One region of the Streptomyces sp. AC627_RSS907 genome, then DNA from elsewhere that is predicted to be linked to it. Evidence: riboswitches for the same ligand, from Rfam matches in the RefSeq annotation. Region 1 holds a riboswitch; the other holds the start of a gene.

The links. A riboswitch is a leader RNA that binds a small molecule or an ion and turns the genes downstream of it on or off. The one in region 1 is predicted to bind cyclic di-AMP.
Region 2: it holds a riboswitch for cyclic di-AMP, as region 1 does, so the genes downstream of both, KUM32_RS12830 (M23 family metallopeptidase) here and KUM32_RS25140 (transglycosylase family protein) in region 1, are expected to answer to the same signal.

What each region holds. Positions count from the first base shown of each region.
Region 1 is NZ_JAGMUE010000115.1:171-5,939, reverse strand. Features, by position in the region: gene KUM32_RS25155 (DUF501 domain-containing protein) at 1-42, opposite strand, end outside; gene KUM32_RS25150 (septum formation initiator family protein) at 72-545, opposite strand; gene eno (phosphopyruvate hydratase) at 748-2,028, opposite strand; gene KUM32_RS25140 (transglycosylase family protein) at 2,331-3,062, opposite strand; cyclic di-AMP (ydaO/yuaA leader) riboswitch at 3,067-3,232, opposite strand; gene KUM32_RS25135 (transglycosylase family protein) at 3,416-4,459, opposite strand; partial or broken gene KUM32_RS25130 (cytochrome P450) at 4,603-5,769, opposite strand, start outside.
Region 2 is NZ_JAGMUE010000047.1:18,081-23,849, reverse strand. Features, by position in the region: gene KUM32_RS12845 (bifunctional GNAT family N-acetyltransferase/acetate--CoA ligase family protein) at 1-658, opposite strand, end outside; gene KUM32_RS12840 (HPr family phosphocarrier protein) at 837-1,118, shown strand; gene KUM32_RS12835 (GntR family transcriptional regulator) at 1,241-1,939, opposite strand; gene KUM32_RS12830 (M23 family metallopeptidase) at 2,128-2,892, opposite strand; cyclic di-AMP (ydaO/yuaA leader) riboswitch at 2,905-3,067, opposite strand; gene KUM32_RS12825 (pitrilysin family protein) at 3,258-4,646, opposite strand; gene KUM32_RS12820 (pitrilysin family protein) at 4,643-5,769, opposite strand, start outside.

The DNA of each region.
Region 1 (5,769 bases):
GGTGGGCTCGGTGCGCTCGGTGGTCGGCGGGGGAGTCTGCATGGCTGTCTTCTGCTGGTCTTCCTGTTGAGTCACTGCCGGCGGGCGGCGTCGGCCTTGTCGACCGCGGCCCAGACGTTGCGGTACCAGGGGCGGTCCGCGGCGCCGACGTCGGTGCGCGCCTGCTTGGCCGCGTCCGGGTCGATGACGACGAACCCCGTCTCCCCCGGCATCACGTAGTGCAACCGCAGCCGGATCTGCTGCTCGGCGAAGGCGTCGTCCTGCCAGCGTGCCTTGAGGTCGCGCAGGTCCTCGACCCGCTGCCGGGTCGCCTCCCGCTCCTGCCGGAGGTCGGCGATCTCGGCGCGCTGGGCGACGTACTGCCGTATCGGGTAGGCGAGCGCCACGACGAGCGAGCAGAGCACCATCGCCAGCAGCGCGGCCCGGCCGGTCAGCCGGGAGCGGCGGGCCTGGCGCTTGGTCTGCGAGCGGTAGACCCGGGCCGCGGTCTGCTCCCCGATGATCCGGATCCTGGTCGCGGTGGAGAAGCGGTCCCGGCCCGTCACGGAGCCTCACCTCGCGTGCCCACGCCGGCTGCCTCGCCGCCCGGCCGGGGGTCCGGGGGTCGTCCCCCGGGACAGCACAGCACCGCCATGTCCCCGCCTCCCGTTCGCCTTCATGCCTCGTCACGGCCGTCATACGCGCGTACGTCCCCGCACACGGTACGGGACCGGGTACGGGGACGTACGGACGACGCTGCCTACTGTGTCAGCCCTTGAAGCGCGGGAACGCGCTGCGGCCGGCGTACACCGCCGCGTCGTCGAGGATCTCCTCGATGCGCAGCAGCTGGTTGTACTTGGCGACGCGCTCGGAGCGGGCCGGTGCGCCGGTCTTGATCTGGCCGCAGTTGGTGGCGACGGCCAGGTCGGCGATGGTGACGTCCTCGGTCTCGCCGGAGCGGTGGGACATCATGCACTTGAAGCCGTTGCGCTGGGCGAGCTCGACGGCGTCCAGGGTCTCGGTCAGCGAACCGATCTGGTTGACCTTGACCAGCAGGGCGTTGGCGGCGCCCTCCTCGATGCCGCGGGCCAGGCGCTCCGGGTTGGTGACGAACAGGTCGTCGCCGACGAGCTGGACCTTGTCACCGAGCTTGTCGGTGATGGTCTTCCAGCCCTCCCAGTCGTCCTCGAACAGCGGGTCCTCGATGGAGACCAGCGGGTACGCGTCGACGAGCTCCGCGTAGTACTCGGTCATCTCGGCGGCGGAGCGCTCCTTGCCCTCGAAGGTGTAGGAGCCGTCCTTGTAGAACTCGGACGCGGCGACGTCGAGCGCGAGGGCGATCTGCTCGCCGGGGGTGTAGCCGGCCTCCTTGATCGCCTCGAGGATGAGGTCGAGGGCCTCGCGGTTGGAGCCGAGGTTCGGGGCGAAGCCGCCCTCGTCGCCGAGGCCGGTGGCCAGGCCCTTGTTCTTCAGGACCTTCTTCAGGGTGTGGTAGATCTCGGCGCCCCAGCGCAGGGCCTCGGAGAAGGACTCCGCGCCGATCGGGGCGATCATGAACTCCTGGATGTCCACGTTGGAGTCGGCGTGCGAGCCGCCGTTCAGGATGTTCATCATCGGCACCGGCAGCAGGTGCGCGTTCGGGCCGCCCAGGTAGCGGAAGAGCGGCAGGTCGCTGGCCTCGGAGGCGGCGTGGGCGACGGCGAGCGAGACGCCGAGGATGGCGTTGGCGCCGAGCGAGCCCTTGTTGTCGGTGGCGTCGAGGTCGAACATCGCCTGGTCGATCAGGCGCTGCTCGGTGGCGTCGTAGCCGACGAGCTCCGGGCCGATCTGCTCGATGACGGCCAGGACGGCCTTCTCGACGCCCTTGCCCAGGTAACGGTTGGCATCGCCGTCACGGAGTTCGATGGCCTCGAAGGCGCCGGTGGAGGCACCGGACGGCACGGCGGCACGACCCGTGCTGCCGTCGTCGAGGCCGACCTCGACCTCGACCGTGGGGTTGCCTCGGGAGTCCAGGATTTCCCGGGCTACGACGACGTCGATGGACGGCACGAGCATCTCCTTCTTCAATGTGACGCTTCGGTGTGACGCGGGTCCGCAGGACCGCAGCGGCTCTGCGGGACGAGCCTAACCGGCTCCGGGCGATCGGCCAGCCGGTCGCCCACCCGATGGACAGAACCGAGAGTAAATTGTTTCCGAACGGAACAAAGACGTCCGCGGAAACGGAGGCGGAATCGGGGAGCGAAGCGGGACGGGAGCGGGGCCCAGGAGCGGCGGCGGGGGCGGAACGTGAAAATCCCGTCCCGGCGCGTACGGGGGAACACGCACCGGGACGGGAGCAAGGGGGCCGCCGCTTACTTCAGGTGCAGCTGCTGGCCCGGGTAGATCAGGTCGGCGTCGTCGACGATGTCGTCGTTCAGCTGGAACAGCTTCGCCCAGCCACCCTTGACGTCGTGCGCCTCGGCGATCGAGCTGAGGGTGTCGCCCTCGACGACCTTGTACTCGCCGTCACCCTTCTCGACCTTCTTGCCGGTCGGGGTGGTGACGGTCTCCTTCTTGGCCGCCGGACGCTCGGCGGAGCGGGAGGCCTTCTGCTCGGTGGAACGCTCGGTGGAGCCACCGCTCTGGCTCTGCGCGCTCTCGGAGCCGCCGGAGTCGGAGCCCTGCGAGGAACCGCTGTCCTGGGTCCCTCCCGAGCCGCCACCGGTGTACGCGGCGTTCGACAGGCCGGTGCCGCAGACCGGCCAGGCACCCTTGCCCTGACCGGCGAGCACCTTCTCGGCGACCGCGATCTGCTGCGCCTTGGTGGCCTGGTCGGCGGTGGCGGCGTACTGCGTACCGCCGTAGGCGGCCCAGGTGGAGGCGGAGAACTGCAGGCCGCCGTAGTAGCCGTTGCCGGTGTTGATGGACCAGTTGCCGCCGGACTCGCACTGGGCGACGGTGTCCCACTCGGACGCGGTGGCGGCGGAGGCGTTGCCGGCCGCCATCAGCGGGGCGGCGACGGCCGCGCCGGTGACACCGGCGACGGCGATGACACGGGTGGCCTTGGACGGACGACGGTGCTTGCCCTTGCCGGAGAACAGCATGGATCGATCCCCTCACCGACGCCTGCGAGGTGAGCTGTCGGGTTCGGGCCGGTTGAGTTGCCCGGCCGGGTTCCTCACGGAACTCGGCTCCACCCCTAGCCGCTCCGGTCAACTGCCCGGTGCGGCACCTACCTTGGGTCCCCCGCTCCTGCCTTCGGCGCTCGACGCGACGACTGTTCCCGGACGGCCGCTGGCAGGATTCGGCGTTGCGGCAACCGGGGCCCGCGGTGGCGAGCGGTCATGACCGTAGGCACGCGCTCCGCGGTTTTTCAAAGACGATCACGGCTTCTGAGACCTATCTCTCACGAGATCCAAAACGGACATACGCCCCCGAACCGTGACGCGAACTCCCCCTACTTCTCGACCGGTTCGCCCGTGACCGTAAGGGTCTGACCGGGCAGGATGTGGTCCGGGTCGTCGCCGACGACCGTCTTGTTGCCGGCGTACAGCGAGTGCCATCCGCCGTCGATCTCAAGGGAGTCGGCGATGCCCCAGAGACTGTCACCGGAACGGACGGTGTAGGAGCCGTCCACGACCTCCCGCGCGCCACCCTCGCCGCGCGAGGCGTGCCGGCCCGACGACCCAGCCGTACGGCCGTCCGCCGTCCCCTCGTCGGCACTGCCGCCGCGGTGCCGGCCCGAACCGGAGTCCCCGGTGTCGGTGAGCCCCGAAGTGCCGCCCTCCTGCCCCGCCTTGCCCGTCTCCCCGTCCTCGGGCGTGGCCGTGGACGAACCGCCGGACCCGCGCCGGTCGGTGCGCGCCGTGGAATCGGATTCGGTGGATGTGTCGGACTTGGCCGGTTCGTCCTCCGTGGCCGACGAGGAGTCAGGAGTCGGCGGGGCGGAAGAGGAAGGCGACGTGCCGGACGTCGGCTCCGTCGTCCCGGCCGGACCGGAGGAGCCGGAGACACCGGACGGTTCCGGCGATTCGGCCGACTCGGGGGCGGTCGACGTCCCCGAGGTGTCCGACCCCTTCGACGGGCCGTCACCCGTCGCCGCCGTACCGCTGTCCGCGGGCACCCGGTCGTCGCCCAGCCCCGAGAGCACGGCGCAGGTCGGCCAGGCGGCGATGCCCTGGGCCGCGTGGATCTTCTCGGCGACTCTTATCTGCTGGGCGCGACTGGCCTGGTCGGCGCTCGGCGCGTACGCCAGACCGCCGTACTGCTCCCATGCCTCCTGGGACAGCTGCAGGCCGCCGTAGTACCCGTTGCCGCTGTTCTGGCTCCAGGCTCCGCCGGTCTCGCACTCGGCGACCCGGTCCCAGTTCACCCCGTCGGCCGCGTGGGCGCCGGTGGCGCCGAGGAGGGGGATCGCGATGGCGGAGCCGGTCACTCCGGCGGCGACGACCAGGGCGGGAGCCTGGCGGGGGCGGCGGTGACGACCGTTCCCGGAGAGCATGCGACGACCTTTCACGAGACGACGTGGGCCACGCGGTGGACGATGCTCCCCACCACGCTGATCCGTGAACGTATAGGCAGATGATCGCCTGTCACAAGTTCATCCCGCACAGATCACGTGAAGATCACAGAGTTGAGCGCGTGTCACTTTTGCGTCGCCGGGCCACCCTTGTCGGCCGATGACGTGCCCGGTGTGAAGGAGACGGGCAGGGTGCGCAGACCGCGCATGATGAGTCCGCCGCGCCAGCGCAGCTCGGCCGGTTCCGCGGCGAGGCGCAGGTCCGGGAGGCGGGTGAGGAGCGTGGCGAGCGCCGTCTGCCCCTCCAGCCGGGCGAGCGGGGCGCCGAGGCAGTAGTGGATGCCGTGGCCGTACCCGAGGTGCTGGCTGTCCCGGCGCGCGAGGTCCAGGGTGTCCGGGTCCGTGAACCGCTCCGGGTCCCGGTCGGCGGCGGCGAGGACGACGAGGACGGGGTCGCCCGCCGCGATGTCCCGTCCGCCGATGGTGAGCGGCCGGGTGGCGAAGCGCCAGGTGGCCATCTCCACCGGACCGTCGTAGCGCAGGAGTTCCTCGACCCCGGTCTCCAGCAGGCCGCGTTCGCCGGCGGCGAGGGACGTCTGCAGGCGGGCCCGCTGCCCGGGGTGGGTGAGCAGGGCGTACAGGCCGTTGCCGATGAGGTTGACCGTGGTCTCGAACCCTGCGAAGAGCAGGATGAAGGCCATGGCCGCGGCCTCGTTCTCGGTGAGGTGCTCGCCGTGGTCGGAGGCGCGGATGAGGCCGGAGATGAGGTCCTCGCCGGGGCCGGGCTCGGGCGGCAGCGCGGCACGCTTGCGGTGGATGAGGTCGGCGAGGTAGCCGCGCATCTTCTTCACCGACCGTGCGACCCCGCCCCGCGGGCCGCCCCCGTGCCGGATCATCATGCCCGCCCAGTCCCGGAAGTCGTCCTGGTCCTCGCGGGGGACGCCGAGCAGGTCGCAGATGGCGTAGATGGGCAGCGGGAAGGCGAACTCGTGGATCAGGTCGGCGGACCCCGTGCCGGCGAACCGGTCGATCAGGTCGTCGGCGAGTTCCTGCACCCGTGGCGCGAACTCGGCCACCCGGCGGGGCGTGAACGCCTTGCTGACCAGTCGCCGCAGCCGGGTGTGGTCCGGCGGGTCGATGTTCAGCAGGTGGGTCATCAACTCGGCCTTCCGCTCGCCCGGAATGCCGGTCTTGCCCTTGGCATGCGCGGGCTCGTCGTGGTGCGCCGGGTTCTTGGACAGCCGCGGGTCGGCCAGGGCCTGCCTGGCGTCGGCGTACCGGGTGACCAGCCA
Region 2 (5,769 bases), on a different contig from region 1:
TGCCGACGACCGCCACCGAGCCGGGCTGCAACAGCCGCTGGACGGACCGCGCCTCCGCGCGGTGTTCGCGCGCGTACTGCACGGCGAGCGAGCGGTCGGTGGGTTCGAGGTCGAACTCCAGGCGGACCACGCCGTCCTCGAAGCTGCGCTTCTGGGTGTACCCGGCGTCCATGAACACCTTGATCATCTTGGTGTTGGCGGGCAGCACCTCGGCGGCGAAGCGGCGGATGCCGCGCTCACGCGCGACGGCCGCGATGTGTTCCAGGAGCGCCGAGGCGACGCCGCGCCCCTGGTGTGCGTCCTGGACGAGGAAGGCGACCTCGGCCTCGTCGGCCGGTGCGGACGCGGGCGTTCCCCCCGCGCCGATGCGGTCGTAGCGTACGGTGGCGATGAACTCGCCGCCGATCGTGGCCGCGAGCCCCACCCGGTCGACGAAGTCGTGGTGTGTGAAACGGCGGACGTCCTTGGCGGACAGGCGAGGGTACGGCGCGAAGAAGCGGTAGTACTTCGACTCGTCGGAGACCTGCTCGTAGAAGCTGACCAGACGCTCGGCGTCATCGACGGTGATGGGGCGGACGCGCGCGGTACCGCCGTCGCGCAGCACCACGTCGGCCTCCCAGTGGGCGGGGTACTCGTGCCGGTCCGACGAGGTCTGCATGGGCCCCAGAGTACGGCTCGCGTACGACAACGGCGCGAGGCAGTCTGTGGACGACGGCAGGCCGGGCCGAGGCCGCGGTCCGACGGCCGCCCACCCCGGGGAGCGTGTCCGTCCGGGCATGCCTCACGATGTGGGAAACTGGTCTAGACAACCCTGAACACCTGAAGGGCAGCATCACATGGCTGAGCGCCGCGTCAACGTCGGCTGGGCCGAGGGTCTCCACGCCCGCCCCGCCTCCATCTTCGTCCGAGCCGCCACGGCCACAGGCGTCCCGGTGACGATCGCCAAGGCCGACGGGGCCCCCGTCAACGCGGCCTCCATGCTGGCCGTCCTCGGTCTCGGCGCCCAGGGCGGCGAGGAGATCGTCCTCGCCTCCGACGCCGAGGGCGCGGAGGCCGCCCTGGAGCGGCTGGCGAAGCTGGTCTCCGAGGGTCTCGAAGAACTCCCCGAGACCGTCTGAGCGACGGCAGCACCGAAAGGCCCGCCCCGGACCGGACCACGGAGTGGGCCTTTCGCTTTCCCTTTTCCGGGCAGCAGAAAATGGCCCCCGGAATCAGCTCCTCTTTGTATACGGCGCCCGCGTTAATGCCGCAGGCTCGACATGTTTACGGGACGTTGCGAGTTCCTCACACGTTCCGCCCGCTGGTCACCGTCGGAGGCGAATCGCAACCGGTGGGCCGGTACCGACCGCTCGGTGTGCAGCGCCATGAGCGCCCGCGCGCGCTCGGCGTCGCCCCGGGCCACCGCGTCGACGATCGCGCCGTGCTCCGCCCAGCACTCCACCGGCCCGGCCGGCGCGTCCACGGCGTACATCCAGGCGATCTTGTGGCGCAACTGGGTCAGCAGCGCCGTCAGGGAGGGACTGCCGGCGGCCTGCGCGAGGGTCTCGTGGAACCAGCCGCCCAGTGAACGCAGGTCCTCGCCGCTGCCCCGCCTGGCGCGTTCCTGGCCCAGTCTGACCAGCCCGCGCAGCACCTTGAGATGGGCCTCGGTGCGGCGCCGGGCGGCCCGGGAAGCGCCGAGCGGCTCCAGGAGCGTACGCGTCTCCAACAGGTCGGCGGCCTCCTGCTCGGACGGCTCCGCGACGCACGCGCCCGCGTGCCGCCGGGTCACCACGAACCCCTCGGCCTCCAGCGTGCGCAGCGCCTCGCGGACGGGGACGCGGGAGACGCCGTAGCGGCGGGCGAGGAGTTCCTCGGTGAGCCGGCTGCCGCGTCCGTGGACGCCGGCGACGATGTCGTCCCGGATCGCCGTGCACACCGAGTGCGCCGGAATACGCATGACCGACCTCCGCCTTAATCCCCGTGAAACGTCGACGATTGACGTGTGTTCCGTGACTCTAGGCCAATGGGGCGGACATTCGGACGGCGCGGCGGATTTCATGGATATTTTTTGGACAACACCGCCCCCGGAAATCCGAAAGCCCCGGCTCGGGGAGCCGGGGCTTTCGGTCGCCGTGCCGTCCGCCGTCAGACGTTGACGCCGTGGGAGCGGAGGTAGGCGACGGGGTCGATGTCCGAGCCGTACTCGGGGCTCGTGCGGGCCTCGAAGTGCAGGTGGGGTCCGGTGACGTTGCCGGTGGCACCGGAGAGGCCGATCTGCTGGCCGGCGACGACCGACTGACCCACCCGGACGCCGATGGACGACAGGTGGCCGTACTGGGTGTACGTGCCGTCGTGCATCCTGATCACGACCTGGTTGCCGTACGCGCCGCCCCAGCCGGCCTCGACGACCGTGCCGACGCCGACCGCGTGCACGGTGGTGCCGCTGGAGGCGTGGAAGTCGATGCCGGTGTGACTGCCGGAGGACCACAGGGAGCTGCCGGCCTGGTAGGCGGTGGAGACGTAGGAGGCGGTGATCGGCGCCACGAAGGTGTTGAGGCGCTTGCGCTCCGCCTCGCGCGCGGCGCGCTCCTTGGCCTCGCGCGCCTCCTCGGCCGCCTCGGCCGCCCGCTCGCGCGCGGCCTCCTCGGCCGCCTCACGGGCGGCGGCGTCCAGGGCGGCCTGCTTCTGCGCGGCGGCCTGGGCGTCGATCTCGTGGGCCACGGAGTCGCCGATGGTGACGACCGGGGTGAGTCCGCTCTGCTCCACCTCGGGCTCGGCGGCGAGCGCCGGAGCCGCGAGGGTGCCGACGACGCCGGTGGTCGCGAGGGCCGCGACACCCGCCGCGCGGGCGGTGGTGCGGTGCATCCGGCTGGGACGGCGGTGCTTACCGGTGGCGCGCGTGAACGCCATGTGGAGGCTGTTCCTTTCCTTCCCTCTCGCCTACCGGGTTAGCTGACGGGTTCGGAGCAGGAAGGTCTCCTACGGACCCCCGCGCTGGGCGCGGGCGTCCGATTCACCCCAGGGACTGCGGTGGGTCCCCGGCTCCCCTGGCTCGCGCCGTACGGGGACTCGGCGATGACTGTCCGGTGCCGCGGGTGCGGCGCACTGCCTGACGAACAGCCCGGACGACGCTAGACGCGGCTGCCTTCAATCCTCAAACGCAACCGGCTTTTTGTAGCGCATGCCACAGGGCAGACGGGCAGCCTCTCTCTCAATTCGGACAAAAGGCAGCCCTGGTGACACATCCGTCACCAGGGCCCCTTCACCCGTCCGCCCTACTCGGCGGCCACCACGGTGACTTCGCCGATGCCGAGGGCCTCGACCGGCTCCTTGATCTGCGCCGCGTCACCGACGAGGACCGTCACCAGCCGGTCCACCGGGAAGGCGTTCACCACCGCCGCCGTGGCCTCCACCGTGCCGGTCTCGGCGAGTTGACGGTAGAGCGTGGCCTGGTAGTCGTCGGGCAGGTGCTGCTCGACCTGGTCGGCCAGCGTGCTCGCCACGGCCGCCGCGGTCTCGTACTTCAGCGGCGCCACACCGACGAGGTTCTGCACCGCGACGTCGCGCTCGGCGTCGGTGAGCCCGCCCTCGGCGAGCGTGCGCAGCACGGTCCACAGGTCCTGCAGGGCGGGGCCGGTGTTGGGGGTGTCGACGGAGCCGCTGATGGCGAGCATGGCGGCGCCCGTGCCGTCGGGGGCGGACCGCAGGACCTGGCCGAACGCCCGTACGCCGTAGGTGTATCCCTTCTCCTCACGCAGGACGCGGTCCAGGCGGGAGGTGAGGGTGCCGCCCAGGCAGTAGGTGCCGAGCACCTGCGCGGGCCACACGCGATCGTGCCGGTCGGCGCCGGTGCGGCCGATCAGCAACTGCGTCTGGACCGCTCCGGGGCGGTCCACGATGACGACCCGGCCGGTGTCGTCGGCGGTCACCCGGGGCACGGGGCGCGGCTCGGCGGTGGAACCGGTCCACGCGCCCAGCGTGTCGCCGAGCAGCGCGTCGAGGTCGACGCCGGTGAGGTCGCCGACCACCACGGCGGTGGCCGTGGCGGGGCGGATGTGCTTCTCGTAGAAGGCGCGCACGGCCCCCGAGTCGATGCGCGCGACCGTCTCCTCGGTGCCCTGACGCGGGCGCGACATGCGTGCCTCGGCCGGGAACAGTTCCTTGGAGAGTTCCTTGGCCGCGCGGCGGGAGGGGTTGGCCAGCTCGTGCGGGATCTCGTCGAGGCGATTGCGGACCAGCCGTTCCACTTCGCTGTCCGCGAACGCGGGCGCCCTCAGGGCGTCGGCGAGGAGGCCGAGCGCCTTGGCGAGACGTGAGGCCGGCACCTCCAGGCTCAGTCGGACGCCGGGGTGGTCGGCGTGCGCGTCGAGGGTGGCGCCGCAGCGCTCCAGCTCGGCGGCGAACTCCTCCGCGGAGTGCTTGTCGGTGCCCTCGGAGAAGGCGCGCGCCATGATCGTGGCGACGCCGTCGAGACCGGCCGGCTCGGCGTCCAGGGGTGCGTCGAGGAGCACCTCGACGGCGACGACCTGCTGACCGGGGCGGTGGCAGCGCAGCACGGTGAGGCCGTTGCCGAGGCTGCCGCGCTCGGGGGTCGGGAAGGCCCACGGCTTGGGCTCACCGGCCTGCGGCCGCGGGTGGAATTCCATGGTGGCGAGCTCGGTCACTTGGCCGCCTCCTCGTTCTCGTCGGTGGCGTCGGAGTCGGCGTCGGTCACGGAGACGGTGACGGTGGTCTCGTCGGTGGTCTCGTCGGCGGGGGCGGTGGGCTCGTAGACGAGCACCGCGCGGTTGTCGGGCCGCAGGCGGGCCTTGGCGATCTCCTGGACCTCCTCCGCGGTCACCTCGAGCACCCGCTGCACGGCGGTCAGGGCGAGCTGCGGGTCGCCGAACAGGACGGCGTACCGGCACAGTTCGTCGGCGCGGCCCGCGACCGTGCCGAGGCGGTCGAGCCACTCGCGCTCCAGCTGGGCCTGGGCCCGCTCCATCTCCTCGGCCGTGGGTCCCTCCTCGGCGAACCGGGCGAGCTCCTCGTCGATGGCGGCCTCGATGACGGGCACCTCGACGTCACCGGACGTCTTCACGTCCAGCCAGCCCAGGGAGGGCGCCCCGGCCAGGCGCAGCAGGCCGAACCCTGCGGCGACGGCCGTGCGGTCGCGCCGCACCAGCCGGTTGTACAGGCGGGACGACTCGCCGCCGCCCAGGACGGTGAGCGCCAGGTCCGCCGCGTCGCACGCGCGCGTGCCGTCCTCCGGCAGCCGGTAGGCCGCCATCAGCGCGCGGGCCGGGACCTCCTCCTCGACGATCTCGCGCAGCTGCTCACCCATGACGTCGGGCAGCGAGCCGTCCCGGGGGGCGGGCTTGCCGTCGTGCGAGGCGATGGAGCCGAAGTACTTCTCGATCCAGGCGAGCGTCTGCTCCGGGTCGATGTCGCCGACGACCGACAGCACGGCGTTGTTCGGCGCGTAGTACGTGCGGAAGAACGCGCGCGCGTCCTCCAGCGTCGCCGCGTCCAGGTCGGCCATCGAGCCGATCGGCGTGTGGTGGTAGGGGTGGCCCTCCGGGTAGGCGAGCGCGGTCAGCTTCTCGAAGGCCGTGCCGTAGGGCACGTTGTCGTAGCGCTGGCGGCGTTCGTTCTTGACGACGTCCCGCTGGTTCTCCATCGACTCGTCGTCCAGGGCGGCCAGCAGGGAGCCCATGCGGTCGGCCTCCAGCCAGAGGGCGAGCTCCAGCTGGTGGGCGGGCATGGTCTCGAAGTAGTTGGTGCGCTCGAAGCTGGTGGTGCCGTTGA